3 regions of the Faecalibacterium longum genome follow, and region 3 is predicted to be linked to each of the others. Evidence: predicted binding sites of a transcription regulator. Region 3 holds the regulator's gene; each other region holds the start of a gene.

Region 1 (9,106 bases), on a different contig from region 3:
AATTCTTTTGAAGCGTATTTTCACCAAGGCACTCTGCCTTGTCTGCGCCGGCGCTCTGGCGCTGAGCCTCGCTGCCTGCGGCGGCAAGGCCGACAGTGCTGCATCCAGCACGGCATCTTCTTCCGCACTCGGCAGCGCGTCCGACTACGACTACCAGAACTTCAACTACAGCGATGGTCTGGATGAGAAAGGCTACTGGGAGGGCATCCGCGCTCTGGACTATGTGACCCTGCCCGAAGACTTTGCATCCGTCGCCATCAAGCGCTCGGACGTCGAGCCCACCAGCGAGGAAGTGGAGGAGCAGATCAGCGATCTGCTGAGCCAGTATTCCTCCACCGAGCACATCACCGACCGCGCTGCCGCCGACGGCGACACCGTGAACATCAACTATGTCGGCTCTGTGAACAACGTGGAGTTCACCGGCGGCAGCGCCGAGAACTACGATTTGACGCTGGGCAGCGGCACGTTCATCGACGGCTTTGAAGACCAGATCATCGGCCACAAGCCCGGCGAGACCTTCGACGTCAACGTCACCTTCCCCGACGGCTACAGCGATTCCACCGACGCCAACGGCAATGCTGTGAAGCTCAGCGGCCAGAAAGCCGTCTTTACCGTGACCCTCAACTACATCAGCGAAAGCGTCCTGCCCGAGCTCACCGACAGCTGGGTGGCCAGCACCTTCGGCATCTCCAACAACATCTACACCGTGGAGGCCCTGCGCGCCTACTATCAGGATCAGCTCTACACCTCCAACCTCAACACCGCCGTCATGGACGATCTGCTGGAAAACTCCACCTTCAAGTCCATCCCTCAGCAGGTGATGGATTATCAGGTCAACCAGTGCCTGAACTACTACAGCACGCTGGCGGGCTACTACGGCTATGACCTCGACGGCCTCGTCCAGAATCTGCTGGGCTACGAGAACACCGACGCCATGCTGGCCCACCTCGAGAGCAATCTGGAAGACTACTCCAAGGAAGCTCTGCTCTATCAGGCCGTGGCCGAGTCTCTGGACATCGCCCCCACTCAGGAGCAGATCGACACCTACTCCGCCTATGCGGACACCTACGGCCAGAACTACTGCACCATGGTGGCCCTGATGGACGCTGTCACCAGCACGCTGACCAGCGGCGCGGTCGTTTCCTGATCCGATCTGCACATAAGAAAATCCCTGCCGATGGCAGGGATTTTCTTTTGCTCATCATTCAGATAACATAGTCGTTGCCTGCCTCATCGGGTGCGGCGAGGTCGGCAAGGGTGATCTTTCCAAAGTAGTCCTCAATGAGGTCATCGAGGCCCTTCCACATATCATACGTGCGGCAGCTGCTCATCCGGGGGCAGGATGCCGCGCCCTGTGCAAGACAGCTCACCGGTGCAAGGCTTCCCTCGGTAAGAGTCAGGATCTCACCCACGGTGTACTGGTCGGGCTCGCGGGTCAGACGATAGCCGCCGCCCTTGCCGCGCAGGCCCTCGAGGAAGCCGTTCTGCACCAGAACCTTGAGGATGTTTTCGAGGTATTTTTCGGAGATCTCCTGCCGGGCGGCGACCTCTTTCAGCGGGACATATTTTTCAGAGCGGTGCTCAGCCAAATCTATCATCACACGCAGCGCATAGCGCCCCTTGGTGGAAACGATCATAGACATTCCTTTCTCTTCTTTCCTGTTATTATTGTGATACAGCCGGGTCAGCTGCGGAACACGCCTCCGTTCATTTTAACCTATTATACAACAGGGTTTATAACTTTTCAATCAGAAATTTTCGATTTCTCATTGACAACTGCCCCAAAGGAGGCTATAATACAGCCAAACCCACAAATCACATTGGTTTAACGGGAATATGAGGGACATCGAGACGACGCCGGCTTTATCCGGTGCAGCCGGGCGCATCGCCCGCAATAGGGAGGTTTACTATTATGAGCAAGATCTATACTTCCGCAGACCAGCTGATCGGCCACACCCCGCTGCTGGAGCTGACCCATATCGAGAAGGATGCAGACCTTTCTGCCAAGCTTCTGGCAAAGCTGGAATACTTCAACCCCGCCGGCTCCGTCAAGGACCGTATCGCCAAGGCCATGATCGATGACGCCGAGGCTTCCGGCAAGCTCAAGCCCGGCTCCGTCATCATCGAGCCCACCTCCGGCAACACCGGCATCGGTCTGGCTGCCGTGGCAGCTGCCAAGGGCTACCGCATCATCATCGTGATGCCCGAGACCATGAGCGTCGAGCGCCGCCAGCTGATGAAGGCTTACGGCGCAGAGCTGGTGCTGAGCGAGGGTGCCAAGGGCATGAAGGGTGCTATCGCCAAGGCCGACGAGCTGGCAAAAGAGATCCCCAACTCCTTCATCCCCGGCCAGTTCGTCAACCCGGCCAACCCCAAGGCTCATATCGCCACCACCGGCCCTGAGATCTGGGACGACACCGACGGCAAGGTTGACATCTTTGTAGCCGGCGTCGGCACCGGCGGCACCATCACCGGTGTGGGCCAGTACCTCAAGAGCAAGAATCCCGGCGTCAAGGTCGTGGCCGTCGAGCCCGCTACCTCCCCTGTCCTGAGCAAGGGTACCGCCGGTGCGCACAAGATCCAGGGCATCGGCGCAGGCTTCGTCCCCGACGTGCTGGACACCAAGGTCTACGACGAGATCATCACCGTCGAAAATGACGACGCCTTTGCCACCGGCCGCCTGATCGGCCATAAGGAAGGCGTTCTGGTGGGCATCTCTTCCGGTGCTGCTGTCTGGGCTGCCATCCAGCTGGCAAAGCGTCCCGAGAACGCAGGCAAGAACATCGTCGTCCTGCTGCCCGACACCGGCGACCGTTATCTGTCCACCCCGCTGTTTGCTGAATGATTCTCTCATTCCTTCCGCCCCTGCTGTGGCTTTTCGCCCGGCAGGGGCTTTTTGTTTGCCTTCGTGAGACGATATGGTGTGATTTTTTTCATTTTTGCAAACTTTTTGTGAATCCGAGGCTCTTCCGGGTTTTGCCTATTGACATTGCAGCGTGTTTGGAGTATATTTTTAGCAGTCGATGAGTAAGAGTGCTAAATCAACAGAATGTAATCTCTCATCCGACATCAGATCTCAACTTCCGGTATGAATGGAGGCTTGACTTTATGAATACCAGTCAATATACCCAGAAGACCCTTGAGGCTCTGCAGGCTGCGCAGCAGCTGGCTGTGGAGTATCAGCATAATGCACTGGAGCCGGAGCATCTGCTCCACGCTCTGGCGACACAGGAGCAGGGCCTTATCCCCCAGCTGCTCCAGAAACTGAATGTGGACGCAGGCAGCTTCTCCGCCGCTGTGGCCGAAAAGCTTTCCGCAATGCCCCGGGTGTCCGGCTCTGGCCGTGACCCCGACAAGGTCTATATCTCGCAGGCCACCGACAAGGTGCTGAGCGCCGCCGCCCGCGAGGCCAAGGCCATGAAGGACGACTACGTCAGCGTCGAGCATATCTTCCTCGCCCTGCTGGACGAGCAGACCCAGAACACCTCCGAGCTGTTCCGCGCCTTTAGCATCACGAAGGATAAGTTCTTACAGCAGCTCACCGCCGTGCGCGGCAACCAGCGCGTGACCAACGACAACCCCGAGGACACCTACAATGCCCTGCAGAAGTATGGTCAGGACCTCGTTGACCTGGCCCGCAAGCAGAAGCTGGACCCCGTCATTGGCCGTGACCAGGAAATTCGAAATGTCATCCGCATCCTGTCCCGTAAAACGAAGAACAACCCCTGCCTCATCGGTGAGCCGGGCGTCGGCAAGACGGCCATCGCCGAGGGTCTGGCCCAGCGTATCGTCCGGGGCGATGTGCCGGAAAACCTGAAAGACCGTACCGTGTTCAGCTTGGACATGGGTGCTCTGGTGGCTGGCGCAAAGTACCGCGGCGAGTTCGAGGAGCGTTTGAAGAGCGTCCTGAATGAGGTGAAGAAGAGCGAGGGCAAGATCATCCTCTTCATTGATGAGCTGCACACCATCGTGGGTGCCGGCAAGACCGACGGCGCAATGGATGCCGGCAATCTGCTGAAACCCATGCTGGCTCGCGGCGAGCTGCACTGCATCGGCGCGACCACGCTGGACGAGTACCGCCAGTATATCGAGAAAGACCCCGCTCTGGAGCGCCGCTTCCAGCCGGTTCAGGTGGATGAGCCTACTGTGGAAGACACCATCTCCATCCTGCGCGGCCTGAAAGAGCGGTACGAGGTGTTCCACGGCGTGAAGATCAGCGATAACGCATTGATTGCCGCCGCCACCCTCTCTGACCGCTATATCACCGACCGCTTCCTCCCCGATAAGGCCATTGACCTCGTGGATGAAGCCTGCGCCATGATAAAGACCGAGATGGACAGTATGCCCAGCGAGATGGACGACCTCGCCCACCGCATCACCCAGCTGCAGATCGAGCAGGTCAGCCTGAAAAAGGAGACCGACGCTCTGAGTCAGAGCCGTCTGCGCGACCTCGAAAAAGAGCTGGCCGAGCTGCAGGATAAGTTCCACAGCATGAAGGCAAAGTGGGAAAACGAGAAGAATGCCATCGGCAAGGTGCAGTCTCTGCGCGAGCAGATCGAGCAGACCAACGCCGCCATCGAGAAGGCACAGCGCGAATACGATCTGAACAAGGCCGCTGAGCTGAAATACGGCAAGCTGCCTCAGCTGCAGAAACAGCTGGAAGAAGAAGAGAAGATCGCCGCCGCCAAGAAGGAAGACAGCCTGCTGCGCGACCGCGTGACCGACGAGGAGATCGCCCGCATCGTGGCCCGCTGGACCGGCATCCCCGTGGAGAAGCTGGTGGAGGGTGAGCGCGAGAAGCTGCTGCATCTGGACGATGTGCTCCACAAGAGAGTCATCGGCCAGGATGAGGCCGTCACCAAGGTGAGCGAAGCCATCCTGCGCAGCCGCGCCGGCATCGCAAACCCCAACCGCCCGATTGGCAGCTTCCTCTTCCTCGGCCCCACCGGCGTCGGCAAGACCGAGCTGGCAAAAGCTCTGGCACAGGCTCTGTTCGACGACGAGCGGAACATGGTGCGTATCGACATGACCGAGTATATGGAGAAGTTCAGCGTCAGCCGCCTGATCGGCGCGCCTCCGGGATACGTCGGTTATGAAGAGGGCGGCCAGCTGACCGAGGCCGTCCGCCGCAAACCCTACAGCGTCGTGCTGTTCGATGAGGTGGAAAAGGCTCACCCCGACGTCTTCAACATCCTGCTGCAGGTGCTGGACGATGGCCGCATCACCGACAGTCAGGGCCGCACGGTGGACTTCAAGAACACCGTCATCATCCTGACCTCCAACCTCGGCAGTGACATCATCCTGAACGACCTGGAGCAGCGCCGCGCCGAGGGCTCCAACGAGCTGAGCGAGGACGCCCGCAAGCAGATCGATCTGCTGCTGAAGAGCAAATTCCGTCCCGAGTTCCTGAACCGTCTGGACGAGATCGTCTACTACAAGAGCCTCACCAAGGACGAGACCCGCAAGATCGTGGACCTGCAGCTCGAAGATCTGCGCAAGCGGATGGACGAGGGCAAGCACCTCAAGCTGGACGTCACCACGGCTGCCAAGGACTTCATCATTGATTCCTCTTATGACAGCGTCTACGGCGCACGTCCCATCAAGCGGTTCATCCAGAGCCGTGTGGAGACGCTCATCGCAAAGGCCATCATTCAGGGCAGCTACACCGAGGGCGCGACCCTGACGGTGGACTACGACGGCACGGGCCTTGTGCTCCGCTGAAAACCGCAGACTTTTTACCTATTTTATCCCTCCTCCTGACCGGAACGCTTGCACCGGCGGGTGGAATATGATATTATAGGCGTTGAACAAAGTGCTTTTCATCGTCGAAGGCAACGGTGGAAAGCACTTTTTGGTTAACATATTATTATAAGAAAGTAGAGTTGAGCAACCTTTATTATGGACGATGGCAGTATAACGCTCTTGGTGGCGCTGATCGTTTTGATCGCGTTTTCCGCATTCTTCTCCGCCTCCGAGACCGCATTTTCTTCCCTGAACCAGATACGCCTGAAAAGCCGCGCTGAGGAAGGCGACACTTCCGCCGCCCGGGTGCTGGCGATGGCCGAGAAGTACGACAAGCTTCTCTCCTCCATCCTCGTCGGCAACAACATCGTGAATATCGCCGCCGCTTCCATCGGCACCGTCCTCTTTACCAAGTGGCTGGGTGCAGAGCGGGGCGCCACCACCTCCACCATCGTGCTGACGGTAGTCGTCCTCATCTTCGGCGAAGTGACTCCCAAGACCCTCGCCAAGGAGATGCCCGAGACCATCGCAACCGCTGTATCGCCGGTGCTGAACCTGCTGATGACCCTCCTCACCCCGCTGACCTGGCTGTTCAGCCAGTGGAAGAAGCTGCTGGGACGCTTCGTCCACAGCAGTGAGAGCGACGCCATCACCGAAGGTGAGCTCATCACCATGGTGAGCGAAGCCGAGAACGACGGTGAGCTCACCGACCGGGAAAGCCAGCTCATCCGCAGCGCCATCGAGTTCGACGACGTGGAGGTGGAAGAGATCCTGACGCCCCGTGTAGACGTGGTGGCCGTGGAGGACGATATTTCGCTGGAAGAGCTTGCGCAGACGTTCGCGGAATCCGGCTATTCCCGCCTGCCCGTCTATCACGACACCGTTGACAACATCATCGGCGTCGTCCATGAGAAGGATTTCTACATCGCCCGTCTGAAAAAGTCCGTCACGATGGAGGACCTCATCGCTCCCACCCTCTACACCACCGGCTCCACCCAGATCTCCCAGCTGCTGCGCACCCTGCGGGAGCAGCACCATCACATGGCAGTCGTCGTGGACGAATACGGCGGCACCGAGGGCATCATCACCCTCGAGGACATTCTGGAAGAGCTTGTGGGCGAGATCTGGGACGAACACGACGAGGCCACTGAGGACTTCCGCCAGCAGTCGGACGGCAGCTGGCTCGTGTCCGGCTCGGCCAGCGTGGACGACCTTTACGAGACGCTGGACCTGCCCGAGGATGAAGACATCGACTCCAACACCGTAAACGGCCTCGTGCAGGAAAAGACCCACCATCTGCCCAAGGTGGGCGATCATTTCCAGCTGAACGACTACGAGGGCGTCGTGACCCGCACGGCCCGCCGCCGCGTCACCGAAGTCCGGTTCACCCACACCGCACCTGCCCCGCAGGACGACGAAAAGGACAAAGACAAACGCTTTTCCCGTCTGGCGCAGCGCACCGAGGGCCGATAACACTCTATAACACAAAAAAATCCTCTCCCGATGGGAGAGGATTTTTTGATCCGGCTATTACTGCTTTTTCCAGCGGCGCATGATACCCATGCCCAGCGCATAGGGGCCGGTATGGACCGCGATGGTGCAGCCGATCTGCAGCAGGCCCACCTCGCACTGTGCGGCGGGGTACTTGGCACGCAGGGCGGCACGGGTCTGCATCCAGAGCCGTTTGCCCTCTTCTTCATCGTAGCCGTAGCCCACGATGATGCGGTAGTCGTCGGGCGTGCCGCCGTTGGCGTCCAGATAGTTCATCATCTGCTCAAGGGCCTTCTCAAAGCTCTTCTGACGGCCCCGGGCCACACCGCCCGAGAAGATCTCGCCGTCTTTGAAGAGTATCATCGGCTTGATGCCCAGGAAGTTCGCCGCCCGGCCAGAGACTTTGCCGATGCGTCCGCCCTTGATGAGGTAATCGAGGTTGCCCACCGTGAAGAAGATGTTGTTGGTGGATTTTTCCGCTTCCAGCCAGGTCACCGCCTCGTCCAGCGTGCAGCCTGCGTCGCGGATGGCCACAGCGTTCTCCACCATAGTCGCCTCAGTGACAGTAGCCGCTGCCGAGTCCATCACCTCGATCTTCGCGTCGGGGTAGTCCTCGAGCACCAGCTCCCGGGCGTTGCGGGCGCTGCCCACGCAGCCGCTCATCTTGCCGGTGAAGCAGAGGCAGAGGGTGGGGCGGCCGGCCTCAGCCTGACGGCGGAACACCTCCTCGAAATCCTCGATGGAGGCAAGGCTGGTCTTGGGGTAGGCAGAGGGGTTGTCCACCATGAACTGGTAGAAATCCCGCACAGCGATCTCCTTGCCCTCCTTGCGGTAGTGCTCACCGTCCAGCGAAACATAGAACGGCACGATCTCCACGCCTATCTTCTGCGCCATTTCCGGCGTAAAGTCACAGGCGCTGTCGGCGATGATGTCAAACATTAGCGGCATCCTTCTTTCCGGTGAATTCAGGGTTTAGACCACGTGGTGGATGTATGCCTCACGCTCTGCGCCCACAGAGATATAGGTGATCTTGCAGCCCACGGCCTTTTCCAGATACTCGACGTAGTTCTGGGCCTCCTTGGGCAGGTCTTCCCACTTGCGGGCGGCGGTGATGTCGCAGTGCCAGCCGGGCAGATACTCCACCACCGGCTGTGCGGTGTCCAGAGCCTCGCCCATGGGGAAGCGGGTGGTGGTGGTGCCGTCGCTCAGTTTGTAAGCAGTGACCATGGGGATCTTCTCCATGTAGTCCAGCACGTCCAGCAGGGTCAGGGCGACCTCGTCGCAGCCCTGGCAGAAGACGCCGTAGCGGCTTGCCACCAGGTCGATGGGGCCGACGCGGCGGGGACGGCCGGTAGCAGCGCCGTACTCGTGGCCGGCCTCACGCAGAGCGTGCTTCTCTTCCTCGGTCATGGCCAGCTCAGTGACAAAGGGGCCGTCGCCGACGCAGGAGGAATAAGCCTTCATGACGCCGACGGAGTTGGTCAGCTTGTGGCCCGGGATGCCTGCGCCGATAGGGGCGTAAGCGCCGATGGTGTTGGAGGAAGTGGTGTAGGGATAGATGCCGAAGTCGATGTCGCGCAGAGCGCCCAGCTGGGCCTCGAACAGCACCTTCTTGCCGGCGGCATCGGCGTCAGCCAGATACTGGCCCACATCGCAGATGTAGTCCTTGAAGATGGCGGCATACTTCTCCAGCCATGCCCACATCTCATCCACGCTGATGGGAGCGGCGTTGTAGCTGCCCTCCATGACGAGGTTCTTGGAGTCCACCATGGTGACCAGGCGCTTCTTGACGGAGTCGTCCAGATGCAGCAGGTCGCCCATGCGGAGGGTCTTCTTCATGTACTTGTCACCGTAAGTGTAGGCGATGCCGCGC
Region 2 (10,722 bases), on a different contig from region 3:
TAAATGTTCACCTTGATAAACGCGAATTTTACAGGGTATGAATGATATGAGAAGCAAGTTCTGCATTTTCTTTGTCTACAAAAATCTCTGTAATATACTGAGGCTTTATTCCAAAAGTCCCGATTTGTGCTCGCATCCGTGTTGCGTCAAAAACACTTCGCTGATTCACATCTTTGGTTTTGCAATAGCATTTGATTCCAGCCGCTGTCAAAGCATCTGTAATACGGTGGCAATAGGTTGAATCCGAAACCGTTGCTACCTGTGACTTGAAGAATCGTTCCAGCATGGTGAACCTCCTATGCAAAAAAGTTGGACGATGAGTACTTGATGAACCAACGTAGCAAATTCCGATTTATCAAATAAGAATTTCCGTCAATTTTTCTCTTGATGCGGCTCGCTTCTAAGAGTAGGAACGAACTGTTCTGTTGCCGGAGACGGACCATTCAGGTCGGTCTCCGGCAGTATTTTTGTTATCGCGTATTAAAAAACAGCCGGAACGACTTTCTGCTGCGCTACATCGATGATGCCGTATGTATTCAGTCTGAGTTTGGGAATGACCGGAAGGCTGACGAAGGCGAGGGTCATAAAAATGCCGATATCTTCCGCTACACCATGTGCCTTGAGGGCATCGTTCAGCGCCTGCATTTTCGCCGCAACGCTCTCTGCGCTTTCGGTGCTCATCAATCCGGCCACCGGAAGCGCAAGTTCTGCCACGACCTGTCCATCTGCCACAAACGCAAGTCCGCCTTTGTTTTTCCGCACAGTGTTGCCGGCCAGCATCATATCGGTATCGTTGTCCCCTGCCACGATCAGGTTATGGGAATCATGTGCGATGCTCGATGCAACGGCTCCGCATTTCAGGCTGAAGTTTCCTAAAAAGCCAATGCCCACATGGCCGGAGTGATGATGCCGCTCAAAAACGGCCAGTTTTACGATGTTGTGTTCCGGGTCCACACCGGGAGCTTTGCCCGGATGCCGTTGGAACGGGATGATTTTTTCCTCCGTAAGCAGCTCGCCTCGGTTCAGGCAGATGACACGCTCCTGCTCCCCGCTTTCCCGAAGTTCCAGGTCCTGCAGTGTGATCTCATCCAGATCAAAGGAATCCATAACGTGGGAAAATCTCACACGGTCGATGTCAAGCGGTGCGGGCTTCAGCGTTTTTCCGTGCTCGGCCACCAGCGTGCCATTCTTGTAAACCTGTTCGACCGTAAAGGATTCCAGATCAGGAACCACAACCAGATCTGCCCGGTACCCCGGTGCTACGGCACCGCGTTGCTTGAATCCAAAATACTGTGCCGGGACCAGCGTTGCCATTTTGACGGCCACTGCTGGGTCTGCGCCCAGCCGGATTGCTTTACGGATGTTGGAATCGATGTGTCCGCTGTCCAGCAGGTCACCGGGGTGCTTATCATCTGTCACCAGCATACAGCGGTTGCAATAGGGCTCCCGGAACAGCGGCATCAGGGCCTCCATATTTTTGGCAGCCGTTCCTTCCCGGATCATGATGTATTGTCCGAGCCGGAGTTTTTCCATGGCTTCCTCGATATTGGAGCACTCGTGATCGGACTGAACGCCTGCCGCAATATAAGCATTCAGGTCCTTAGCGCTCAAAAGCGGCGCATGGCCATCCACGATCTTTCCCGCTTCGGTGCAGTCGCGGATCTTCTGCAGGATCTTCGGGTCACAGCGCACCGTCCCGTAGGCATTCATCAGCTCCGCAAGCCCCAGCACGCGGGGATCGCCATAGTAAGGCCGGAGCTGTTCTGCGTTCAGCACCGCACCGGATTCATCCAGATCCGTGGCCGGAACACAGGAGGGCAGCATGAAATAAACCGAAAGGGTCAGATTTTTTGTCGTTTCCAGCATAAAATCCAAGCCTTCCAGCCCCGCAACGTTCGAGATCTCGTGTGGGTCTGTGACCACCGCAGTGGTACCGTGGGGCAGCACTGCCTGCTCGAAAGCCGGACCACAGAGCATGGAGCTTTCGATGTGGATATGCCCATCGATCAGGCCCGGGCAGACATATTTGCCGTGCAGATCAACTTCTTTCCGGCCATGATACATACCCACGCCCACGATCGAATTTCCGCTGATGGCAATATCAGCGGTGTCGATCTCATCGGTAAACACATTGATGATTCTGGCATTTTTCAAAACCAGATCAGCCAAAGCATCTCCTCTGCCTGCCGAGATCCGGCGTTTCAGCCCATCAGACCGCATAGAAACATCTCCTATCTCTGAAGTTCGATTTTCTCACCTGTGGATTGGTTCTGCCATTATTCTACCACGCCTTGCCGCTGCGGAAAAGATGTCGGGAAACAAAAATGGCCCCGGAGGGCTTGTTACAGCTCTCCGGGGCCACCTTATGTGCGTTGTGCCTTGGCGCACATGACCGGCGTTTTACTCGATTGCAATCAGATTCGGGTTCTCAGGCAAAGCCTTCGTCTGCTGAGGAGCAGGCAGCTCGATGTACAGGACACCATCCTCGAACTTTGCGTGGATGTCTTCCTTCTTCACATCGCCCACGTAGAAACTGCGCGCGCAGGTGCCGGAGAAGGATTCGCGCCGCAGATAGCGGCCCTTCTTATCCTTTTCATCGTTGCTGTGGCTGCGCACTGCCTGAATGGTCAGGTAGCCGTCGTCCAGTTCCATCTGGACGTCTTCCTTCTTGCAGCCCGGCAGGTCAACAGCTACTTCATAGCCATTGTCCGTCTGTTTGACATCGGTCTTCATCATGTTTGCACCACGCTTACCAAAGGCGCCACGAGCCTCACGGTTCATAGCACGTTCCAGTGCAGCGTCATTCCAGAACGGATCGAAGAAATCATCGAACAGGTTTTCATGGAAAACAGTCGGCATAAGCATAAATCATTCCTCCAATCCCGGCGTTCGGGTCGGGGCAAAAAATCTGAAGCGTCCATTCAGAAGGGCTTTCCGGGGAGCCTAGCGGCTCTCCTTTTGCCCTTCCTCCTGAGCACGCCACTGTTATAGCACCGTTCATTAGCAATGTCAATAGAAGAGTGCTAAAATTCATGAAAGAATAATACTTTTATAAAATCCTATGCAATCTTTTCAAAATTCAGTCGTATCATCGTGTTTTTATCATTTCTGCCGGTACATCGGCGTAGACAGATATTTCATGCCGTTGTCCGGGACGATGACCACGATGTTCTTTCCCTGATTCTCCGGTCTGCGGCCCACCTGCACCGCTGCGTGCAAAGCCGCTGCTGCCGATGTGCCCAGAAACAGTCCTTCCGCCCGCAGCACCTCATGGGCCGTTTCGTAGGCTTCCTCGGTGCGGACATTGATGCACGCATCGCTCCAGTCTGGCCGCAGATAGTCGGAAAGTGCGCTTTCCGGCACATCATACGCCGGCAAAACGCCATCTATGATCTGCGCATCCGGGTGCTCCGGGGTCAGGCGGGAGTCCGGATGGGGCTGCACCAGAACCACTTGCAGATTCGGGTTGCGGCTGCGCAGATAACTTGCTGTGCCAAAACCCGTGCCGCCGGTGCCCGCCATGCAGACCAGAATATCCACATGGCCTTCTGTATCCTGCCAGATCTCCGGCCCAGTGGTGCGGTAATGTGCCTCGGGGTTCGCCGGGTTTGCCGCTTGATTGTTAAAGTAAGCTCCGGTGCGGCGGCAGTAGGCTGCGATCTCATCCAGCGTCGCCTCCCGCTCTGGCTCCTGCCAGGGGTGGGTGTGCTTCGTCTCCGGACGCTCCCCGGTGGCATCTTTGTAATCCAGAAGCCGTGCCCCGTAGGCCAGCAGCATCAGCCGCCGCTCCAGCGAGGCACCCCGCTCCAGAAAAATATCCAGTTTGTACCCACGCTCTGCTGCAAACGCGGCCAGACCGATGCCGGTGTTGCCGCTGGTCTGCTCCACGATGGTACCGCCGGGTTTCAGCAGTCCGGCTTCTTCCGCAGCATTGAGCATCTTTTTTACTCCATTCTCTGAATCACCGCACCCAGCCATCGGCACAGGGTATCGCCTGCCTGATTTGCGATCTCCAGCACGCGGGCGTGGCTATGCTTGACCGTCTGGATGCCGGTGGCCATGTTGGTGATGCAGCTGACGGCCAGTACCTTCATGCCCATGTAGTTGCAGACCATGGTTTCCGGCACGGTGCTCATGCCCACGGCATCGGCTCCCATCCCCGCAAAGGCGCGAATTTCAGCCGCCGTTTCATAGCAAGGGCCCATAAAGCCCATGTAAACGCCCTCCTTGTAGGCAATGCCCAGTTCATCGGCGGTCTGCTTGGCAAGGTTCCGCAGTTCCAGACTGTAAGGTTCGGTCATGTCCGGGAAGCGGGGGCCGAAGCGCTCATCGTTGGGGCCAATGAGGGGGTTCGTGCCCATCATGTTGATGAAGTCGGTAATGAGCATCAGGGTGCCCGGCGCAAACTCCCGGTTGATGCCGCCGCAGGCGTTGGTCAACACCACCTTTTCCACGCCCAACAGCTTGAACACATAGAACGGGTAGCAGACTTCCTTCATGGAGTAGCCCTCATAGAAATGGAAGCGGCCTTCCATGGCGTAGACTTCCGTGTCCCCCAGTTTGCCAGCCAACAATGCGCCTTTGTGTCCTGCCACCGTGGATACCGGGAAGTTGGGGATGTCCTTGTAGGACAGTTCTTCCGTGTCCGTAAAGTCCGCGGTCAGCTTGCCAAGGCCGGAGCCCAGCACCACCGCGATCTTCGGGCTCTTTTTCGTGTGTATCTTGATATATTCCGCACTTTCCAGTGCCTTTTCATAAAGATGTTCCATACCGTTCTCTCCTTTTCCCCAAAAATTCGATATACTCTCTGGGTTCAGTATATCGGATTTTTCAGGCCGATGCAAGACGCCCTTCATAGGGATTCGGATTTTCTGCGTGCAGCCACCGGCGGAACATCCCGCCATAACCGGCATGGGGATATTCACGGCCCCAGAACCGCATTTCATGCTGCACTGCACAAAATGTTCTCTCCAGCAGACCCTTTCCGTCAATCAGACCAACTGCCACCGCAACGGTTATGACCGTATCATCGGTGAAGTGCGATTTCTCGCTCAGCAGCGGAAAGTCCTTGTGCTTGTAATTGTTGTGGTCAAATTCATAGGGACTGCCCACGATGTCACCCAAGATTGCTCCTAACATGGCTGTTTCCTCCCTTACCTATGATGCCGCTTCTGGAAATCAGCTTCGATTCGTTCTTTCCACTCTGCGCCGATGGACGCGCAGCAGGGTGCTTCCCGCATCCGGGAGACTGTCTCGCTGACAACGTGGTAGTTGACCGCCACGCCCTGTGCGTCATTCTCAAACCGCACAGCCCGGTCGGACGAGATGCCGAAGCGGGCAGCTTCCTTCACGGCATCCATGTTGGCACCGAGGAACAGGAACTCCCAGCCGTATTGCTCTTTTTCCCGCTCGATCATCCGGCGGATCTTCTCATAGCTAAACCGTTTGCTGGTGTTTTCCAGTCCGTCGGTGGTGATGACAAAGATGACCTTTTCGGCACGCTCGTCCTCCGGCAGATGGCGCTGGATATTCACCATCTTTTCCATGCCATAACCAATGGCATCCAGCAGCGCCGTGCAGCCCCGGACGTAGTAGTCCTTTTCGGTCAGCGGCGCAACAGCCTTCAGCGGGAAACGGTCGTGCAGCAGCTGCACCTCATGGTCAAACAGGATGGTGGTCACGTTGGCCTCGCCCTCCTGCTCCTTCTGCCGGGTCAGCATAGCATTGAACCCGCCGATGGTGTCCTGCTCCAGCCCGCCCATGGAACCGCTGCGGTCCAGAATGAAAACAAGCTCGGTAAGATTTTTCTTCATAATAAATGCCCTCCGTTTTGTGGTGTATCGCTTTCGTTGGCAAAAGGATACCACAAACCGGAGGGCAAAAGGTCAACGGGCAGGCGACAAATCACGCACCCAGCTGTTCCTGATCGTATTCAAACAGCAGCGTATTGACCTGATTGATGTTATAGATTTTGTGTTCCAGGCAATACCGCACGATCCAGTCCCGCTTGGAGCCATCCGAAAAGGCATAGCCCGCGCTCTTGAGCAGGTCGATGGTTTCATCTTCGGACAGGTGCAGCCCAACCGCAAAGGCCAGCACGGTTTTCTTTTTAGGGTTGTACTCGCGGTTGCACTGAATTTTGGAGAAATGCTGCCGGGAGATGTTGGACTGCTTGTACACGGTGGAGTCTTTCAGCCCCCGCTCGTCAATGAGCCGCAGCAGCCGGGTGGTGAAGCTTTCACCGAGATTATCCATCAGGCTTTCCAGACTGCGGGCTGTCCTGGGTGCCGCGGCGGGTGCCGGAACTGCACCTAGCATCGGCAGGGCGGCATCTTCTTCCAGAAGCCTCCGCCGCTCTGACAATTCCCTGCGCCGACGGCCAAATCCGTAGCTTTCATCGTTCTGTGCTACATAGTGGTCGTCAATGTACTCCTCCACCGAGGCGAACAGCTTCCGGCTCACGGCCAGCGAGTCCCGGTCGTAGAGCACCAGATACACGGTCAGGTCGTGCTCCATGACGTACTGTGTGATGGTGTCCACCGCAATGCGGAAGGCCTGTTCTTTGGGGTAGCCATAGTTTCCGCTGGACAGCAGCGGAAAGGCCACGCTCTCGCAGTGGTACTCTGCGGCTAATTCCAATGCAGAGTGGTAGGCACCGGCTAATTGTTCTGCTTCGCCAAAAAATCCGCCGTGCCATGCCGGGCACACCGCATGGAAGATATACTTTGCAGGCAGTCCGAACGCCGGGGTGCACACCGCCTTTCCCAAATCGCAGCGGCCGATGGCTTCGCAGGCGGCGGTCAGCTCCTGCTCCCCTGCCGCCTGATAGATAGCACGGCTGGTGCCGCTGCCCTGCAAAAGGTTCCGGTTCGCCGGGTTGACAATGGCATCCGCCGCCACTTTGGTGATGTCATTGCGGATCATCAGAAACGGCATGGTGGTTCCTCCCTCACATGGTTTTCTTCATCCTATCACATCCGATGGGGCGGCGCAAGGGGTGCTCTTGTTTCCTGTCCGCGCAGCTAGTATAATAGGTACAGAAAGAAGGTGAGCTTCCTGCACGACATCTGGAATCCATGGCACGGCTGCGTCAAGTGCAGCGAGGGCTGCCAGAACTGCTACATGTATTTTCTCGACCGGATGCGGGACCAGAACGGAGCCGAGATCTACAAAACGAAAAGCGGCTTTTCCTATCCGCTCCAGAAAGACCGCACCGGACACTACAAAATCCAGAGTGGTGAGCAGATCCGGGTCTGCATGACCTCGGATTTCTTCTTGGAAGAAGCCGACCCGTGGCGGGCTGAGGCGTGGGACATCATGCGCCAGCGCAGCGATGTGGTGTTTTTTCTGCTCACCAAACGGCCGCAGCGGGTACGGGAGTGCCTGCCGCCGGACTGGGGCAGCGGTTGGGACAACATCTTTTTCAACGTCACCTGTGAAAATCAGCGCCGCGCCGATGAGCGCATTCCCATTCTGTTTGACCTGCCCTTCAAGCACAAGGGCATCATGTGCGCGCCCTTCATCGGGCCAGTAAGCATCCGGCAGTACCTTTCCGCCGGGCAGATCGAGCAGGTCATCTGCGGCGGCGAAAACTATGATGGTGCCCGCCCCTGCAATTTTGATTGGGTCAAATCGCTCCGGCAGGAATGCGTGGATGCCAACGTGACCTTCTGCTTTATCGAGACCGGCACCGTGTTCATCAAGGACGGCAGGCGCTACCACCTGCCAAACAAGCAGCTGCAAAGCCGAATGGCCTGTAAATCCGGCATGAATTTTCAGGGCAGGCCCATTCATTTTGACCTCGTGGACGACTGGGGCTACCCCATCCCGCAGGAAGATCTATATACGCCCCATTTCCGCGCAAACTGCGAGACCTGCGGCAGCAAGTTGATCTGCAACGGCTGCAGCGATTGCGGAAAATGCTTATAAAATAAAGGAGTTCTATGAAGAACCAGAAGAAAAAATCGTTTTTCCGCAGAGTTTTTCTCTGCTTGCTGGCTGTTTTGCTGGCCGTCTGCATCGCATTCGGTATTTACGTCAGCGACTACTACCACACAGACCCCGCCGCCGAGGATGCGCTGGTATCGGATGACGTGGTGAGCGTCACCAAGCAGAACGGCAACTGGGTCTTTGCGCCGGAATCTCCCACCGCCGGGCTGATCTTCTATCCGGGCGGCAAGGTGGAAAACACCGCCTATGCTCCTCTCCTGCACGACCTTGCCGAGGACGGCATTCTGTGCGTGCTGGTAAAGATGCCCTGTAATCTGGCCGTACTGGACATGAACGCGGCGGACAGCATCCCGGAACGCTTTTCCGAAGTCACAGACTGGTACATCGGTGGGCACTCGCTGGGCGGGGCCATGGCGGCAAGCTATGCGGCCAAGCACACCGATGAACTGGACGGTCTGGTGCTGCTGGCGGCCTACTCCACCGCCGACCTGACCGACAGCGGCCTGCGGGTCTATGCCGCCTACGGCAGCGAGGACGGCGTACTGAACCGCGAAAAGTACGAAGCCGACCGCATAAATCTTCCGCAGGACACCACCGAAACTATCATTGACGGCGGCTGTCATGCCGGGTTCGGCAGTTACGGTACGCAGAAGGGCGATGGCACACCCACCATCTCTGCCGAGGAACAACAGCGGCAGACGGCGGATGCACTGGCGGCGTGGATGAATCTTCAATAAAAAGCAAAATATCCCGGCCATTTTCCTGTATGTCACAGGAGAATGGCCGGGACTATTTTTATTATTCCGCGAACCAGCACTCAATACAAATGGAACTTATGGCTGATCTGGTGTGCAATTTCATCCGGCAGCGGGCGGAAACCGATGCAGGTCAGAGTCATGCCCTCGCCGTTTTCATCAAATTCTTCCGGTTCCAGCTCGGTGTGGCAGGCATCCCGGATAAGGAAGAAGTCTTTGTTTTCCACAAGGCCTAATTCCTCGGCAATGGTCTTTGCTTTCAGCAGTTGATTGCGGTTCTTTGCCCCACATACGGTCTTGGTAAACGAACCATCGAACCATTCTTCATAGGTTGCTTTCTCCAACATGATTTCTGCCCGATAGCCGGTAATTTCTCCGTCTTTCTCGATGGGTTCCACGCCCTGTCCCATGCCGATGGGGTCGGTGAGGAACGCCAGCGAAGCGTGGCAGCACTGCGCCGCCAGCTTGCCAGGCGACATCTGCAGATCTTTTCGGGCAATGATGAGTTGACGCATTTTTTCTCCTTCTTACGACAGCTTGATCTTCAAATCTGCCAGCAGATTCACCGCTTCCGGCAGGGAAAATTTCGCATCCTTCAGGCGGCTGCCCAGAATGTCCACCTTATAGCCTGTAGCATCCCGGAAATCCGCCTTGCGCAGATCACACTGGTAGAACTCCGTTTCGTGAAGTTCTACACCCTTGAAATTCGCCAGCTGCATCTCGCATTTGGCAAACATGGAGCCGACAATTTCGTTGCCATCCGAAAAGTCGAAGCGGTTAAAGTTCATTTCGGTGAAGGTGTTATATTTCAGACTGCACTCTTTCAGCGTGTGGATAGGGTCCGGGAAGGCACCGTTGGACATCAGCGGTGCCCACTCAATTTCATTCAGGCGGCAGTCCTCAAAATCCAGCGACTGCACCGAAGAATGAGTGCTGCGCAGACCTGTGATCTCACACCGCACGAATTTGCACTCATTCAGCGTGGTATGATCCAGTTCGCATTTGGTAAAGGAGCAATCCACAAACACGCAGTCGATAAAGTCGCAATCCTCAAAAGCCTCCTCGGTGAACGACATGTCAGCAAACCGTTCACCTTCACAATAACGCTCTGTCATAAAATTCTCCTGTCAGCGCAGTTCTTCCAGCAAAGCTGTGCAGCCTTCCAGCACATCCTGCCAGGTCGCTTCAAAGTCCCCGGTATACCATGGGTCGGCCACATCGCCGGGGCGGCGGGTATGATCCATCAGCAGAGACACTTTATGCTCCGGGTCGCCGCCCACAAAGCGCGCCATATTGCGCAGGTTGTTGTGATCCATGGCGATCAGATAATCGTAGGTTTCGTAATCCCTCCGGGTCATCTGCCGGGCGGTTTTACCCTCGCAGGAGATGCCGTGCTCGGCCAGCTTCCGCCGGGCGGGCGGATAGACCGGGTTGCCGATCTCCTCGGTGCTGGTGGCGGCGGATGCGATTTCAAATTTATCAGAAAGCCCGGCTTTGGCCACCAAGTCTTTCATTACAAATTCGGCCATTGGGCTGCGGCAAATGTTCCCATGGCAGATAAAAAGCACTTTCGTCATACCAAAATATTTCCTTATATCGTATCATTTTGATTTTTACACACATGCGTGCAAAATTCAGTTCTGCTTCAAAAACTCCCGCAGCACATCCTCCGGGCGGGGTGTATGGTTCGGGTACTTTTCCCGCAGCGGTGCGGCGGCACCATCCATAATGTAGGGCACACCCACAATGTCCAGCATCGACACATCGTTATAATTGTCGCCAAAAGCCATCACATCGGCAAGGTCGATGTCCAAAGTTTTGCAGATGCTGCTCACACCAATGCCCTTGTTGGCAAAGGTGGTGTCGATCCAGCACGGCCCTGCCACAGCGCAGTTCGCCTCTTTCCATCGTGGGACAAACCGTTCCGTGTAAGATTCTACGCCTTCGTGCAGATACACCGATACTTTTGTGATCTCCTCCGGCACCTCGGAAGGGTCATGGATGATTTGATAGCGAT
Region 3 (10,722 bases):
TTCTGCCTCCCGGGCCGAGATGGCCTGCACATTGGAACTGCACCCGGTGAGGGCCAGCTCCTCGGCGGTCAGCGCTCCCGAAAAACCCACCCGAAGCATCCCGTACCGGTCGGCGATGGCTTGCAGAACGGACGGCGCAAGGGCGAGATAGTGGGTGTCCTCGGGCAGGGAGAGAGCTGAGAGAAGTGCTTCCCGGCAGCGGGCCGGGCCGGCGGCGCGGTAGCAGTCGGAGAGGGCGGTTTCGTCCGCTCCGAAGGGTACGGTCAGCTCTCCGGGCAGAGCCAGCGCATGGATGCAGTTCTGACTGGCATTCAGGTAGAGCAGCAGAAAGCCGGGTGCTGTCGTCTCGGTGGGAGCGATGCAGACCAGCAGACTCAGGCGGTTCTCTTCCTTCGGCTGACGGATGGCGACGCCGCTCTGAGGCCGGGAGGCCAGTCTTGTCCGCAGAGAGCGGCGGGTGAGCAGCACGGTGCCGCCCACTAGCGGCAGCAGCACCAGCAGCGCCGCCAGCAGTGCGGCCCAGAAGGGTCTCCAGCCTTTTTCTTTCATCTCGTTCCTCCCTGAGAAGCCGTTTTCGTAAGCATTGCACACCGCCTGAGCGGTCTTTTTATCCGTATACTGCGTTGCTTCCCCTTGCAATCCACCAAGGATCGCTGCGGGAAATCGCCTTGTCTGCGGGTAAAAATCCTCGCCATTCGGCGAACCCCGCTCACGAAAACAGCTTCTAAAAAACTGCATAAAGCATGGCCTGATGGGGGAACCTTTATGCAGAAAAGGAGGGAAATGCTATGAAATTCGATGATACCCCCAGCAGGGAAGAGCGGGAGGACTTCTGGCTCGACCTCGGCCCGGCCAGTGCCTACGAGGGGCTGGACTGCTGTGAGACAGCCCGCCGCGACGGCGACGCCAGCCCGGACGGCCTTGCCCATGGTTTCGAAGGGGCCGAAAGCCCGAAAGACCTCGTGACCCCGCCCGACGACGACCCGGACAGCGAACCGGTGCCGCATCTGCCGCCCCAGCTGAAAGCGCTGGAGTGGCTGGACACGATGGGCAGCCCCGATGATGTACCGCCCATCGACCGATAAAGGACGAAAAAAGTCATACCATAACAAAATTCACTTTCTGGTATGAAAGATGAAACTCGGGAATAAAATGCGGTAAAAGGCTTGCCAAGAAGCCGGAAATGTGATAAAGTATTTCCATTGTGTACAGTTGTGCATGTGGTGAGAACCGAATCGCAAGATGTGCCGCCCGGTGAGCCGGGTGTGCCGCACTCTGGAGAAGCCTGCAGGAGGCGGGTGCCGAAGGTGTAAGGCCGTTTGGGCCGATCTCTCAGGCAAAAGGACAGAGCAAACGTCTTTTGCGCAGGAAAGGTGTCCTGTGCGGGGTCATACGCTGAGTTTTTTGCGGGCAGAGCCTTTGGAAAAGAGGTTCTGCCCGCATTTTTGTTTGGGATGATCAGAGGGGGATTTCATATGGTGGACATCGTTACGCGCGTCAACAATGTGGTCAACGGCTTCGTCTGGGGGCCGTTCGGTCTGGCACTGCTGCTCTGCACCGGCCTGTGGCTCAGCGTCCGCACCGGCTTTTTCCAGTTCCGGCGGATGGGCTACTGGCTCAAGCATACCATCGGTGCTATTTTTACCAATAAGGACGTCACCGCCCACACCAGCAAGGAAGACATGGCCATCAGCCAGTTCCAGAGCATGTGTACGGCGCTGGCGGGCACCATCGGCACCGGCAACATCGTGGGCGTGGCCACGGCCATCGTCTCCGGCGGCCCGGGTGCCATCTTCTGGATGTGGGTCATGGCCCTGCTGGGCATGATGACCAGCTTTGCAGAGAACGTGCTGGGCGTCTACTACCGCCGCAAGAACGAAAAAGGCGAGTGGAGCGGCGGCGCGATGTATTATCTGACCGACGGTCTGGGCGCAAAGCCCGGCTGTAGGGCGGTGGGCAAGGTGCTGGCTGTTCTGTTTGCCTGCTTCTGCATCCTCGCGTCTTTCGGTATCGGCAACATGAGCCAGATAAACTCCATCGCCGGCAACATGAACGCGGCTTTTCATGTGCCGTACCTCGCCACCGGCCTTGCGCTGATGGTGGTCACGGCCCTCATCGTCATCGGCGGACTCAAGCGGGTGGCCGCTGTCACGGAAAAGCTGGTGCCGCTGATGGCACTGTTCTATGTTGCAGGTGCGCTCATCATCGTGGTCATGCACGCGGGCAATATCCCGGCGGCACTGGCGGCGATCTTCAAGGGTGCATTCAACCTCAACGCTGTAGGCGGCGGCGCGCTGGGCTACGGCATCAGCCAGACCATCACCTGGGGCTTCAAGCGCGGCGCGTTCTCCAACGAAGCCGGCCTCGGTTCTGCGGTCATGGTCAACTCGGCCTCTAACGTCAAGGAGCCGGTGCATCAGGGCATGTGGGGCGTGTTTGAGGTCTTCGCCGATACCATCGTGGTCTGCACCCTGACGGCCCTCGTCATCCTGACCACCGGCGTGGTAGACCTCGAGAGCGGCGCTGTCCTCGCAGGCGTGCAGGACAATGCGCTGGTGGGCCAGGCGTTCACGGCGGCTTTCGGCAGTTTCGGCCCGAAGTTCATCGCCGTGTCCATCCTGCTGTTCGCCTACTCCACCACCCTCGGCTGGAGCCACTACGGCACCAAGGCCGTGGAGTATCTCTTCGGCACGGCGGGAAGCCGCATCTATAAGGTCGTCTTTGTCTGCATGACCGTTGTGGGCGCGACCATGAAGCTGGGCCTCGCGTGGGACCTCTCCGACACCTTCAACGGCCTGATGATGATACCGAACCTCATCGGCGTGCTGGCATTGTCCAGCACTGTGGTAGACATCACCAGGAACTACTTTGCCCGCCGCGTCCGGGGCGAGGACATCGAGCCCATGTGGTCGGCCTTTGAAGAGTATCAGAAGGAAGAAGAGGCCGAGGCTGCCGCCGAGGAGGCGGAGCTGGATAAGGCCGCAAACAAATAACACAAAAAGCAAGCCCCCGGAAGGCGACCTTCCGGGGGCTTGCTGGTTTACTTCTTCTTTTTGCGAAGCTTTGCCGCCGCCCGCCCGGCGATGATGCCGCTGCCGAAGGCCCAGTGGAGGTTGTAGCCGCCGCAGCTGCCGGCGCAGTCCAGCGTCTCGCCCACGAAGTAGAGTCCCGGACAACCCTTGAACTGGAAATCGTCCTCTACCTCGTCCAGAAGCAGGCCGCCGCCGGTGGTCTGAGCCTGCTTCCAGCCGCAGGGCGTCAAGCCCTCGAACCGCCAGCACTTGGCCGTGGCGGCGAGTTTCGGCCACGCGGAGGCGGGCAGGGCGCGGGCGTTTTCAGGTAAACCGGCATCGGACCAGAGCGCCCGGCCCAGCTTTGCGGGCAGCAAGCCCAGCCAGAACTCCGCCGCCTCGCTGCCCAATAGTCCGACCCGCTGGGCGAACAGCGCGGCCAGCTCGGTTTCACTCAGAGCAGGGAAGAGGTCGAGGGCCACGATAGGCCGCTTCGGCCCGCGCCCCGGGGCCAACAGACCCGAAAGCTGCATGATGCAGATGCCCGAAAGCCCGTACTCGGTGAACTGCACCTCGCCCGTTTCCCGGGCAAGCACGCGGCCATCTGCGCCGTCCAGCAGGCTGGCGCAGCCCTTGGCCCGGATGCCGGCCAGCGACTTGCGGGGATGAGCACACTGCAGGGCTGTCAGACAGGGATAGAGGGGGGCCATCCGTCCGCTGCACTGGGCGGCGAACCGGGTGCCGAAGCCATCGGTGCCGAACTGAGGGCCGGCATCACCGCCCATGGCGCAGATGACGGCGTCGGCCCGCAGGGTCTCGCGGCCTGCCTCTGTTTCGATTTGGACGGCATAGCCGCCCCGGCTCTGGCTCAGGTTCTGGACGGTGCAGCCGGTGCGCACCTCGACGCCCAGTCTCGACAGATGGTGCTCCAGCAGGGCCAGTACGTCCGCTGCCTGATTGGAATACGGGTACACCCGCCCGGCCTCGTCGGTGCGGGGGTAGAGGCCGAGGCTCTCGAACCACGCCAGCGGCGCAGCCTCGTCCACGGCGCTCAGCAGGCGGCGCAAGGCTTTGGGACTGCTGGTGAAATACCGCTCCGGCGTGATGTTCTGGTTGTCGAGATTGCAGCGCCCGTTGCCGGTGGCCAGAAGCTTTTTGCCCACCTTCGCGTTTTTGTCCAGCACGGTGATGTGTGCGCGGCCCTCTGCGGTCTGTGCTGCCGCCAGCGCAGCGGCCAGACCGGCTGCGCCGCCGCCCAAAATCAAAATCTGCTGCATCCTCTGCCCATCCTTTCTGTAGTAAATTTATTGTATCATAGCCGCCCCTGTTTGGCAAACACAGGACGGGCAGGTGTATATTTCCCTGCCGCTTCCACATAATAACTACACAGCATGGGAAAATGCAGAATGGGAAGGATGGTACACAGATGAAAGCAACCGGAATCGTCCGCCGCATCGATGAGCTGGGCCGGGTGGTCATCCCGAAGGAGATACGCCGCACCCAGCGTATCCGCCGCGGCGACCCCCTCGAGATCTTCACCACCGGCGACGGCGAGGTCATCTTTAAGAAGTATTCCCCGGTGGGGGAGCTGCACGGGGTGGCGGTGCAGTACGCCGAGGTGCTGAGCCGAAGCTTCGCCCTGACGGCCTTCGTGGCTGACCGTGACCGCATCCTCGCCGCAGCCGGGTCGGGGAGGCGCGACCTTGCCGACCGCAGCGTCAGCCAGCCGCTGGAAAAGGTGATGGAGTCCCGCAAGCCCTACCTCAGCGAGGGCGACCCCGAGCATGTCCTGCTGCCCTGCGAGGGTTCGCTGCGGCCATTGCTTTGCGCGTGGCCCATCATCGCGGCAGGGGATGTCACCGGGGCCGTGGGTCTGCTGGCCGAAGACCGCACCCAGCAGCCCGACCCTGCCCAGCAGAAGGCTGTGGCTGTGGCGGCAGCGTTCCTGGCAAAGCAGATGGAAGAGTGAACATTATTATAATAGAGGGAGCGTCTGCGTTTCTGGCAGGCGCTCCCTTTTTTGTTTATGACAGAATTATGAATCTTTATAAACTTTTTCGAGAAGCTATTGACAGGGAAAAATTTTTGGCTATAATGGTCTTAGCACTCAGGAAGATGGAGTGCTAAAGAAACGAAAGCCAAAAAGGAGGCAGGCGCTATGACGATGGATGCACGCAAGCAGCGAGTCTTGCAGGCGATCGTGGCGCTGTATGGCCTCGAGGGCGAGCCTGTGGGCAGCAGTGTGCTGGCAAACTATTTTGATATGGCCGTGTCCAGCGCCACGCTGCGCAACGAAATGGCGGCGCTGACCAAGCTGGGTCTGCTGGAGCAGCCCCACACCAGCGCGGGCCGTGTCCCCAGTGCCAAAGGCTACCGTTATTATCTCGACAATCTGCTGACGGACGACCAGCCGCTGGACCGCGTGACCCGCGCCCGCGTCGAAGCCGTTTTCGCCAGCCTCGACCATGAGCCGGAAAAGCTCGCACAGGGCGCTGCAAAGGCGCTGGCCGCCATCAGCGGCTGCACCGCAGCCGTCAGCACCCCCTGTGCCGAAGACCTCTGCGTCGCCCACTACGAAGTCGTTCAGGTGGGCCGCAGCGCGGCGGCTGTGCTGGCCGTCACGACGGCGGGCTACGTTCGCACCCGTGTGGCGCGGGTCCGCACAGGCCTCTCCCGCGAGAACGCCGCTGCGCTGGCCGCGCTGCTCAACCGCAACCTGACCTTCGTTGCGCCGGTGGACCTGTCCAACCGGCTGCTGGCAGAGCTGTGCAGCCAAATCGACCCGGAGCTGGTTCCGGTCATCAGCGCAGCCGCTGCGATTTTGCAGGATTCCGCACAGCCCCACGTATTTCTGGGCGGTGAGCAGTACCTGCTCAACTGGCCGCAGCTCGAAGGCAAGGTGGGCGACATCCTCACCCTGCTGAACGACGAAGAGCAGGCGGCCCACATCATCGCACCCCCGGCAGACCGCAGTGAGAGCGTGCTGCTGGGTGAGGATCTGGAACCTCAGATCCCCGGCTTGTGCATCGTCAGCGACCGCTACCTGGTAGGCGGCGGGCTGTGGGGTACGGTGGCCCTGATCGGGCCGACCCGGATGCCCTTCCAGAAGCTGATGCCGCTGCTCCACCTCTTCGCCGACGAGCTTGGCGAGGGCATGAGCGGTAAACGAAAAGACACCCCGCAGATGGCCGCACCCCGGCGGACTGTGATATATAAGGAGGATCTGGAATGAGCGAAGAGACCAAAAAGACGGCAGAAGCTCCCGAGCAGGAAGCAAAGGAGACCGAAGCCGCACCTCAGGAAGCGCCCGAGACCGCCGCAGCCCCCGAGAAGGAGGCCGAGGCAGAACCCGCAGACGCCAAGAAGAAAGATGGCTGGTTCAATAAGAAGGCACGCGAGATGGACGCCGTAAAGGCAAAGCTCGACGCAGCCGAGAAGAACGCCGCACAGGCCAAAGACCAGCTGCTCCGGATGGCAGCGGAGTACGAGAACTACCGCAAGCGCTCCACCCGCGAGGCTGACCAGAAGTTCAACGATGGCGTGTCCTTCGCCGTGAACCAGATCATCCCCATCCTGGACACGCTGGAAATGGCAGCCAACGCCCCCACCACCGACGAGAACTACAAAAAGGGCGTGACTATGACGCTGGACAAAGCCGCCAAGGCACTGGATGCCCTCCATGTGGAGGAGATCGAGGCGCTGGGCAAGCCTTTTGACCCCAACTTCATGAACGCCGTCCAGCAGATCCCCGCCCCGGACGGGCAGGAGAGCGGCACCGTCATCACGGTGTACCAGAAAGGCTACAAGCTGGGCGACAAGATCGTCCGCCACGCGACCGTCGTGGTGGCCGAGTAGATCCGCAAAGACCCGCAGGGGTTTTGAATATAGACATCCGCTTCACATCTAAGCATGAGATAAACAAGTTCTTTTGAGAGGAGACTTCATTTATGAGCAAAATCATTGGTATTGACCTTGGTACTACGAATAGCTGCGTGGCTGTCATGGAGGGCGGCGAGCCCGTCGTCATCGCAAACTCCGAGGGCGCCCGCACCACCCCGTCTGTTGTTGGCTTCACCAAGACCGGTGACCGTCTGGTCGGTCAGGTCGCAAAGCGTCAGGCCATCACCAACCCCGAGAACACCGTTTCTTCCATCAAGCGTCAGATGGGTACCGACCACAAGGTGACCCTGAACGGCAAGGAGTACACTCCCCAGCAGGTCAGCGCTATGATCCTGCAGAAGCTGAAGGCTGATGCGGAGGCTTATCTGGGCGAGCCTGTCACCGAGGCCGTCATCACCGTTCCTGCTTACTTCAACGACAGCCAGCGTCAGGCTACTAAGGACGCTGGCACCATCGCCGGCCTGAACGTCAAGCGTATCATCAACGAGCCTACTGCCGCTTCTCTGGCATACGGCATCGATAAGGAAGATGACCAGAAGATCATGGTCTACGACCTGGGCGGCGGCACCTTCGATGTCTCCATCATTGAGATGGGCGACGGCGTCACCGAAGTTCTGGCCACCAACGGCGACACCCATCTGGGCGGCGACGACTTCGACCAGCGCATCATCGACTGGATGGCAGACGCTTTCCAGACCGAGAACGGCATCGACCTGCGCAAGGATAAGATGGCCGCTCAGCGCCTGAAGGAAGCTGCCGAGAAGGCAAAGATCGAGCTGTCCAGCGCTATGAGCAGCCAGATCAACCTGCCCTTCATCACTGCTGACGCTACCGGCCCCAAGCATCTGGATATGACCCTGACCCGTGCAAAGTTCAACGAGCTGACCGCAGATCTGGTCGACCGCACCATGACCCCTGTCCGCAAGGCTCTGCAGGATGCCGGCCTGCGCGCATCTGATCTGAAGAAGGTCCTGATGGTCGGTGGTTCCACCCGTATCCCCGCTGTCTACGATGCAGTCAAGAAAGAGCTGAACTGCGAGCCCTTCAAGGGCATCAACCCCGATGAGTGCGTGGCTGTCGGTGCTGCTATCCAGGGCGGCGTCCTGCAGGGCGACGTCAAGGGTCTGCTGCTGCTGGATGTCACCCCGCTGAGCCTCGGCATTGAGACTCTGGGCGGCGTCTGCACCAAGATCATTGAGCGCAACACCACCATTCCTACCCACAAGAGCCAGGTCTTCTCCACTGCTGCGGATAACCAGCCCTCTGTTGAGATCAATGTCCTGCAGGGCGAGCGTGAGTTTGCCCGCGACAACAAGAGCCTCGGCGTCTTCCATCTGGACGGCATCGCTCCGGCTCCCCGTGGTGTGCCTCAGATCGAAGTTACCTTCGATATTGATGCAAACGGCATCGTGAAGGTCAGCGCGAAGGACCTGGGTACCGGCAAGGAGCAGAACATCACCATCACCGCTTCCACCAACATGTCCAAGGACGACATCGACAAGGCTGTGAAGGAAGCTGAGCAGTTTGCTGCCGACGATAAGAAGAAGCGCGAGGAAGTGGACATCCGCAACGGCGCCGACCAGATGGTCTTCCAGACTGAGAAGATGCTGAAGGAGAACGGCGACAAGATGCCCGCCGACGTCAAGAGCGAGGCTGAGGCAAAGCTGGCCGACCTGAAGACCGCTGTCCAGTCCGGCTCCATCGACGACATCAAGGCAAAGCAGGATGCTCTGAGCCACGTCTTCGAGAAGATGTATCAGGCTGCCGCTGCTGCCCAGCAGCAGGCCGCAGGCGCACAGCCCGGCCCCGATGCTGGCGCAAACGGCCAGCAGAAGCCCAACGATGACGGCGTTGTGGACGCAGACTTCAAGGAAGTCTGATTTGAGACACAGCAGTGCGTATCCGGCCAAACCGGCGGGTATGCGCGTAGAATAGCAAAAGCCGCTCCGGTTTTGCCGGGGCGGCTCTTGCTGGTTATAGAGAAAACCTCTCAGTCTCGCTGACGCTCGCCAGCTCCCCTAATAGGGGAGCCATTGGCAGGCCGGTCAGGCTTGTACAGATCTGCTTGAGGCTGTCTGTACTGGAAGCGGCAGTGCGCTGCTATATAGGGGAGGTTGCTGCTTATACGAGAGGTGATTGGATTATGGCACAGGAGAAACGTGATTACTACGAAGTGCTGGGTGTATCCAAGACGGCTACCGACGCGGAGATCAAAAAGGCTTACCGCAAGCTGGCCATGAAGTACCACCCGGACTATAACCCCGGCGACAAGGAAGCCGAGGAAAAGTTCAAGGAGATCAACGAGGCAAACGAGGTGCTTTCGGACCCGAAGAAGCGCCAGCTCTACGACCAGTACGGCTTTGCCGGTGTTGACCCCAACTACGCCGCCCAGAACGGCGGCGGCCCCGGCGGCTTTGGAGGTTTCAGCGGTTTTGGCGGCGACGGTGTTGACCTTGGCGATATTTTTGGCGACATCTTTGGCGGCGGCTTCGGCGGTTTTGGCGGCTCGAGCCGTTCGGCGAATCCCAACGCCCCCCGCAAGGGTCAGGACATCCGGGTGCGCATCACCCTGACGTTTGACGAGGCGGTGCATGGCTGCAAGAAGAACATCACCATCACCCGTCAGCAGGAGTGTACCGAGTGCCACGGCAGCGGCTGCGCCGCCGGTTCCAGCCCGGAGACCTGCCCTGACTGCGGCGGCAGAGGCTTTGTCATTCGTCAGCAGCGTACGCCCTTCGGCGTCATGCAGACCCAGCAGCCCTGCTCCCGCTGCGGCGGCAAGGGCAAGCTCATCAAGAACCCCTGCAAGAGCTGCCACGGCAGCGGCACCATTGCGGTCAAGAAGACTCTGGAGGCCAATGTCCCTGCGGGCATCGACGACGATCAGGGCTTCCGCCTCTCGGGCATGGGCAATGCCGGCACCAACGGCGGCCCCGCAGGTGACGTCATCGTGGCAGTGACTGTCCAGCCCAGCGAGGTGTTCCAGCGCGACGAGAACAACATCTACGTCGTCTTCCCCATCACCTACAGTCAGGCTGTCCTGGGCGATACCATCACAGTGCCTTCCATCGACGGCAAGGTCGAGGTCAATGTGCCGGAAGGCACCCAGAGCGGCACCACCTTCCGCCTGCGCGGCAAGGGCGTCCAGTATGTGAATGGCAGAGGCCGCGGTGATATGTACGTCAAGTGCGAGGTCGAGATCCCCAAGAAGCTCAGCCGCACCCAGCGTGAGGCCCTGAAGAAGTTCGAGGGTACCCTGAAAGAGGATAACTACGAAAAGCGCAAGGGCTTCTTCAAAAAGCTGAAGGATATGTTCAATAACTAAATCAACACGTCCATAAACAGGCAGAGGCATCCGGTTCGGGTGCCTCTGCTTTTTGTATGGACAGATAAAAAGAGGGCGGCGGCCCTTCCCTTGCGGGAAGAGCCGCCGCCTTTGTTGTTCTTTGGAGTCTCCTGATTTATTAAAGCAGGATAAGAGCTGCGTTAATCACAAGGCCAATTCCGGTAGCGGAGGTGCCCAGAACCCAACTGGCACACGCAAGGTCATAGAGGAAATTAGATACACTCTTCCCCATATCATTTGCGAAATAGTCCAGACCATCCTGAGTCCAAGTATTAGGGTTCTTCTTGCGGTAATCACGGATAGCCGTGACGCCTGCAAGCCATGCATAAGGAGGGAAGACCCATGCAGCGATAGCCTGAATAGCACTGGCACCACCGGTGGTATAGGTCATTTCCTCTTCGTTCATCACGCAGTAGGAAGCGGGCAGCATCATGATGTTTTCCATAATAGTACTCCTTTACGAAC

The links. The regulator HrcA, encoded in region 3, represses chaperone genes, less so after heat shock. The targets are predictions, from matches to a motif close to TGTTAGCACTCNNNNNNNNNGAGTGCTAACA.
Region 1: clpB (ATP-dependent chaperone ClpB) is a predicted target of HrcA. The motif match lies at 3,012-3,042, and genes of this name have one in related genera.
Region 2: AAAU26_RS12750 (Hsp20/alpha crystallin family protein) is a predicted target of HrcA. The motif match lies at 2,999-3,029, and genes of this name have one in related genera.

Annotation. Positions count from the first base shown of each region.
Region 1 is NZ_JBBNIH010000063.1:936-10,041, reverse strand. Features, by position in the region: gene AAAU26_RS01250 (trigger factor) at 8-1,147, shown strand; gene AAAU26_RS01245 (RrF2 family transcriptional regulator) at 1,206-1,637, opposite strand; gene cysK (cysteine synthase A) at 1,913-2,845, shown strand; gene clpB (ATP-dependent chaperone ClpB) at 3,109-5,721, shown strand; gene AAAU26_RS01230 (HlyC/CorC family transporter) at 5,899-7,215, shown strand; gene AAAU26_RS01225 (DegV family protein) at 7,273-8,172, opposite strand; gene AAAU26_RS01220 (adenylosuccinate synthase) at 8,206-9,106, opposite strand, start outside.
Region 2 is NZ_JBBNIH010000170.1:83,538-94,259, forward strand. Features, by position in the region: gene AAAU26_RS12740 (hypothetical protein) at 29-286, opposite strand; gene ade (adenine deaminase) at 481-2,169, opposite strand; gene AAAU26_RS12750 (Hsp20/alpha crystallin family protein) at 2,401-2,865, opposite strand; gene AAAU26_RS12755 (PLP-dependent cysteine synthase family protein) at 3,103-3,939, opposite strand; gene AAAU26_RS12760 (purine-nucleoside phosphorylase) at 3,945-4,769, opposite strand; gene AAAU26_RS12765 (ADP-ribosylglycohydrolase family protein) at 4,831-5,139, opposite strand; gene AAAU26_RS12770 (vWA domain-containing protein) at 5,154-5,813, opposite strand; gene AAAU26_RS12775 (macro domain-containing protein) at 5,905-6,936, opposite strand; gene AAAU26_RS12780 (DUF5131 family protein) at 7,048-7,929, shown strand; gene AAAU26_RS12785 (alpha/beta hydrolase) at 7,944-8,687, shown strand; gene AAAU26_RS12790 (aminoacyl-tRNA hydrolase) at 8,768-9,220, opposite strand; gene AAAU26_RS12795 (pentapeptide repeat-containing protein) at 9,233-9,820, opposite strand; gene AAAU26_RS12800 (low molecular weight protein-tyrosine-phosphatase) at 9,833-10,282, opposite strand; gene AAAU26_RS12805 (HAD-IIB family hydrolase) at 10,340-10,722, opposite strand, start outside.
Region 3 is NZ_JBBNIH010000167.1:42,516-53,237, forward strand. Features, by position in the region: gene AAAU26_RS12155 (hypothetical protein) at 1-549, opposite strand, end outside; gene AAAU26_RS12160 (hypothetical protein) at 789-1,085, shown strand; glycine riboswitch at 1,266-1,358, shown strand; gene AAAU26_RS12165 (alanine/glycine:cation symporter family protein) at 1,476-2,993, shown strand; gene AAAU26_RS12170 (aminoacetone oxidase family FAD-binding enzyme) at 3,041-4,288, opposite strand; gene AAAU26_RS12175 (stage V sporulation T C-terminal domain-containing protein) at 4,438-4,980, shown strand; gene hrcA (heat-inducible transcriptional repressor HrcA) at 5,170-6,243, shown strand; gene AAAU26_RS12185 (nucleotide exchange factor GrpE) at 6,240-6,866, shown strand; gene dnaK (molecular chaperone DnaK) at 6,959-8,791, shown strand; gene dnaJ (molecular chaperone DnaJ) at 9,055-10,236, shown strand; gene AAAU26_RS12200 (hypothetical protein) at 10,376-10,702, opposite strand.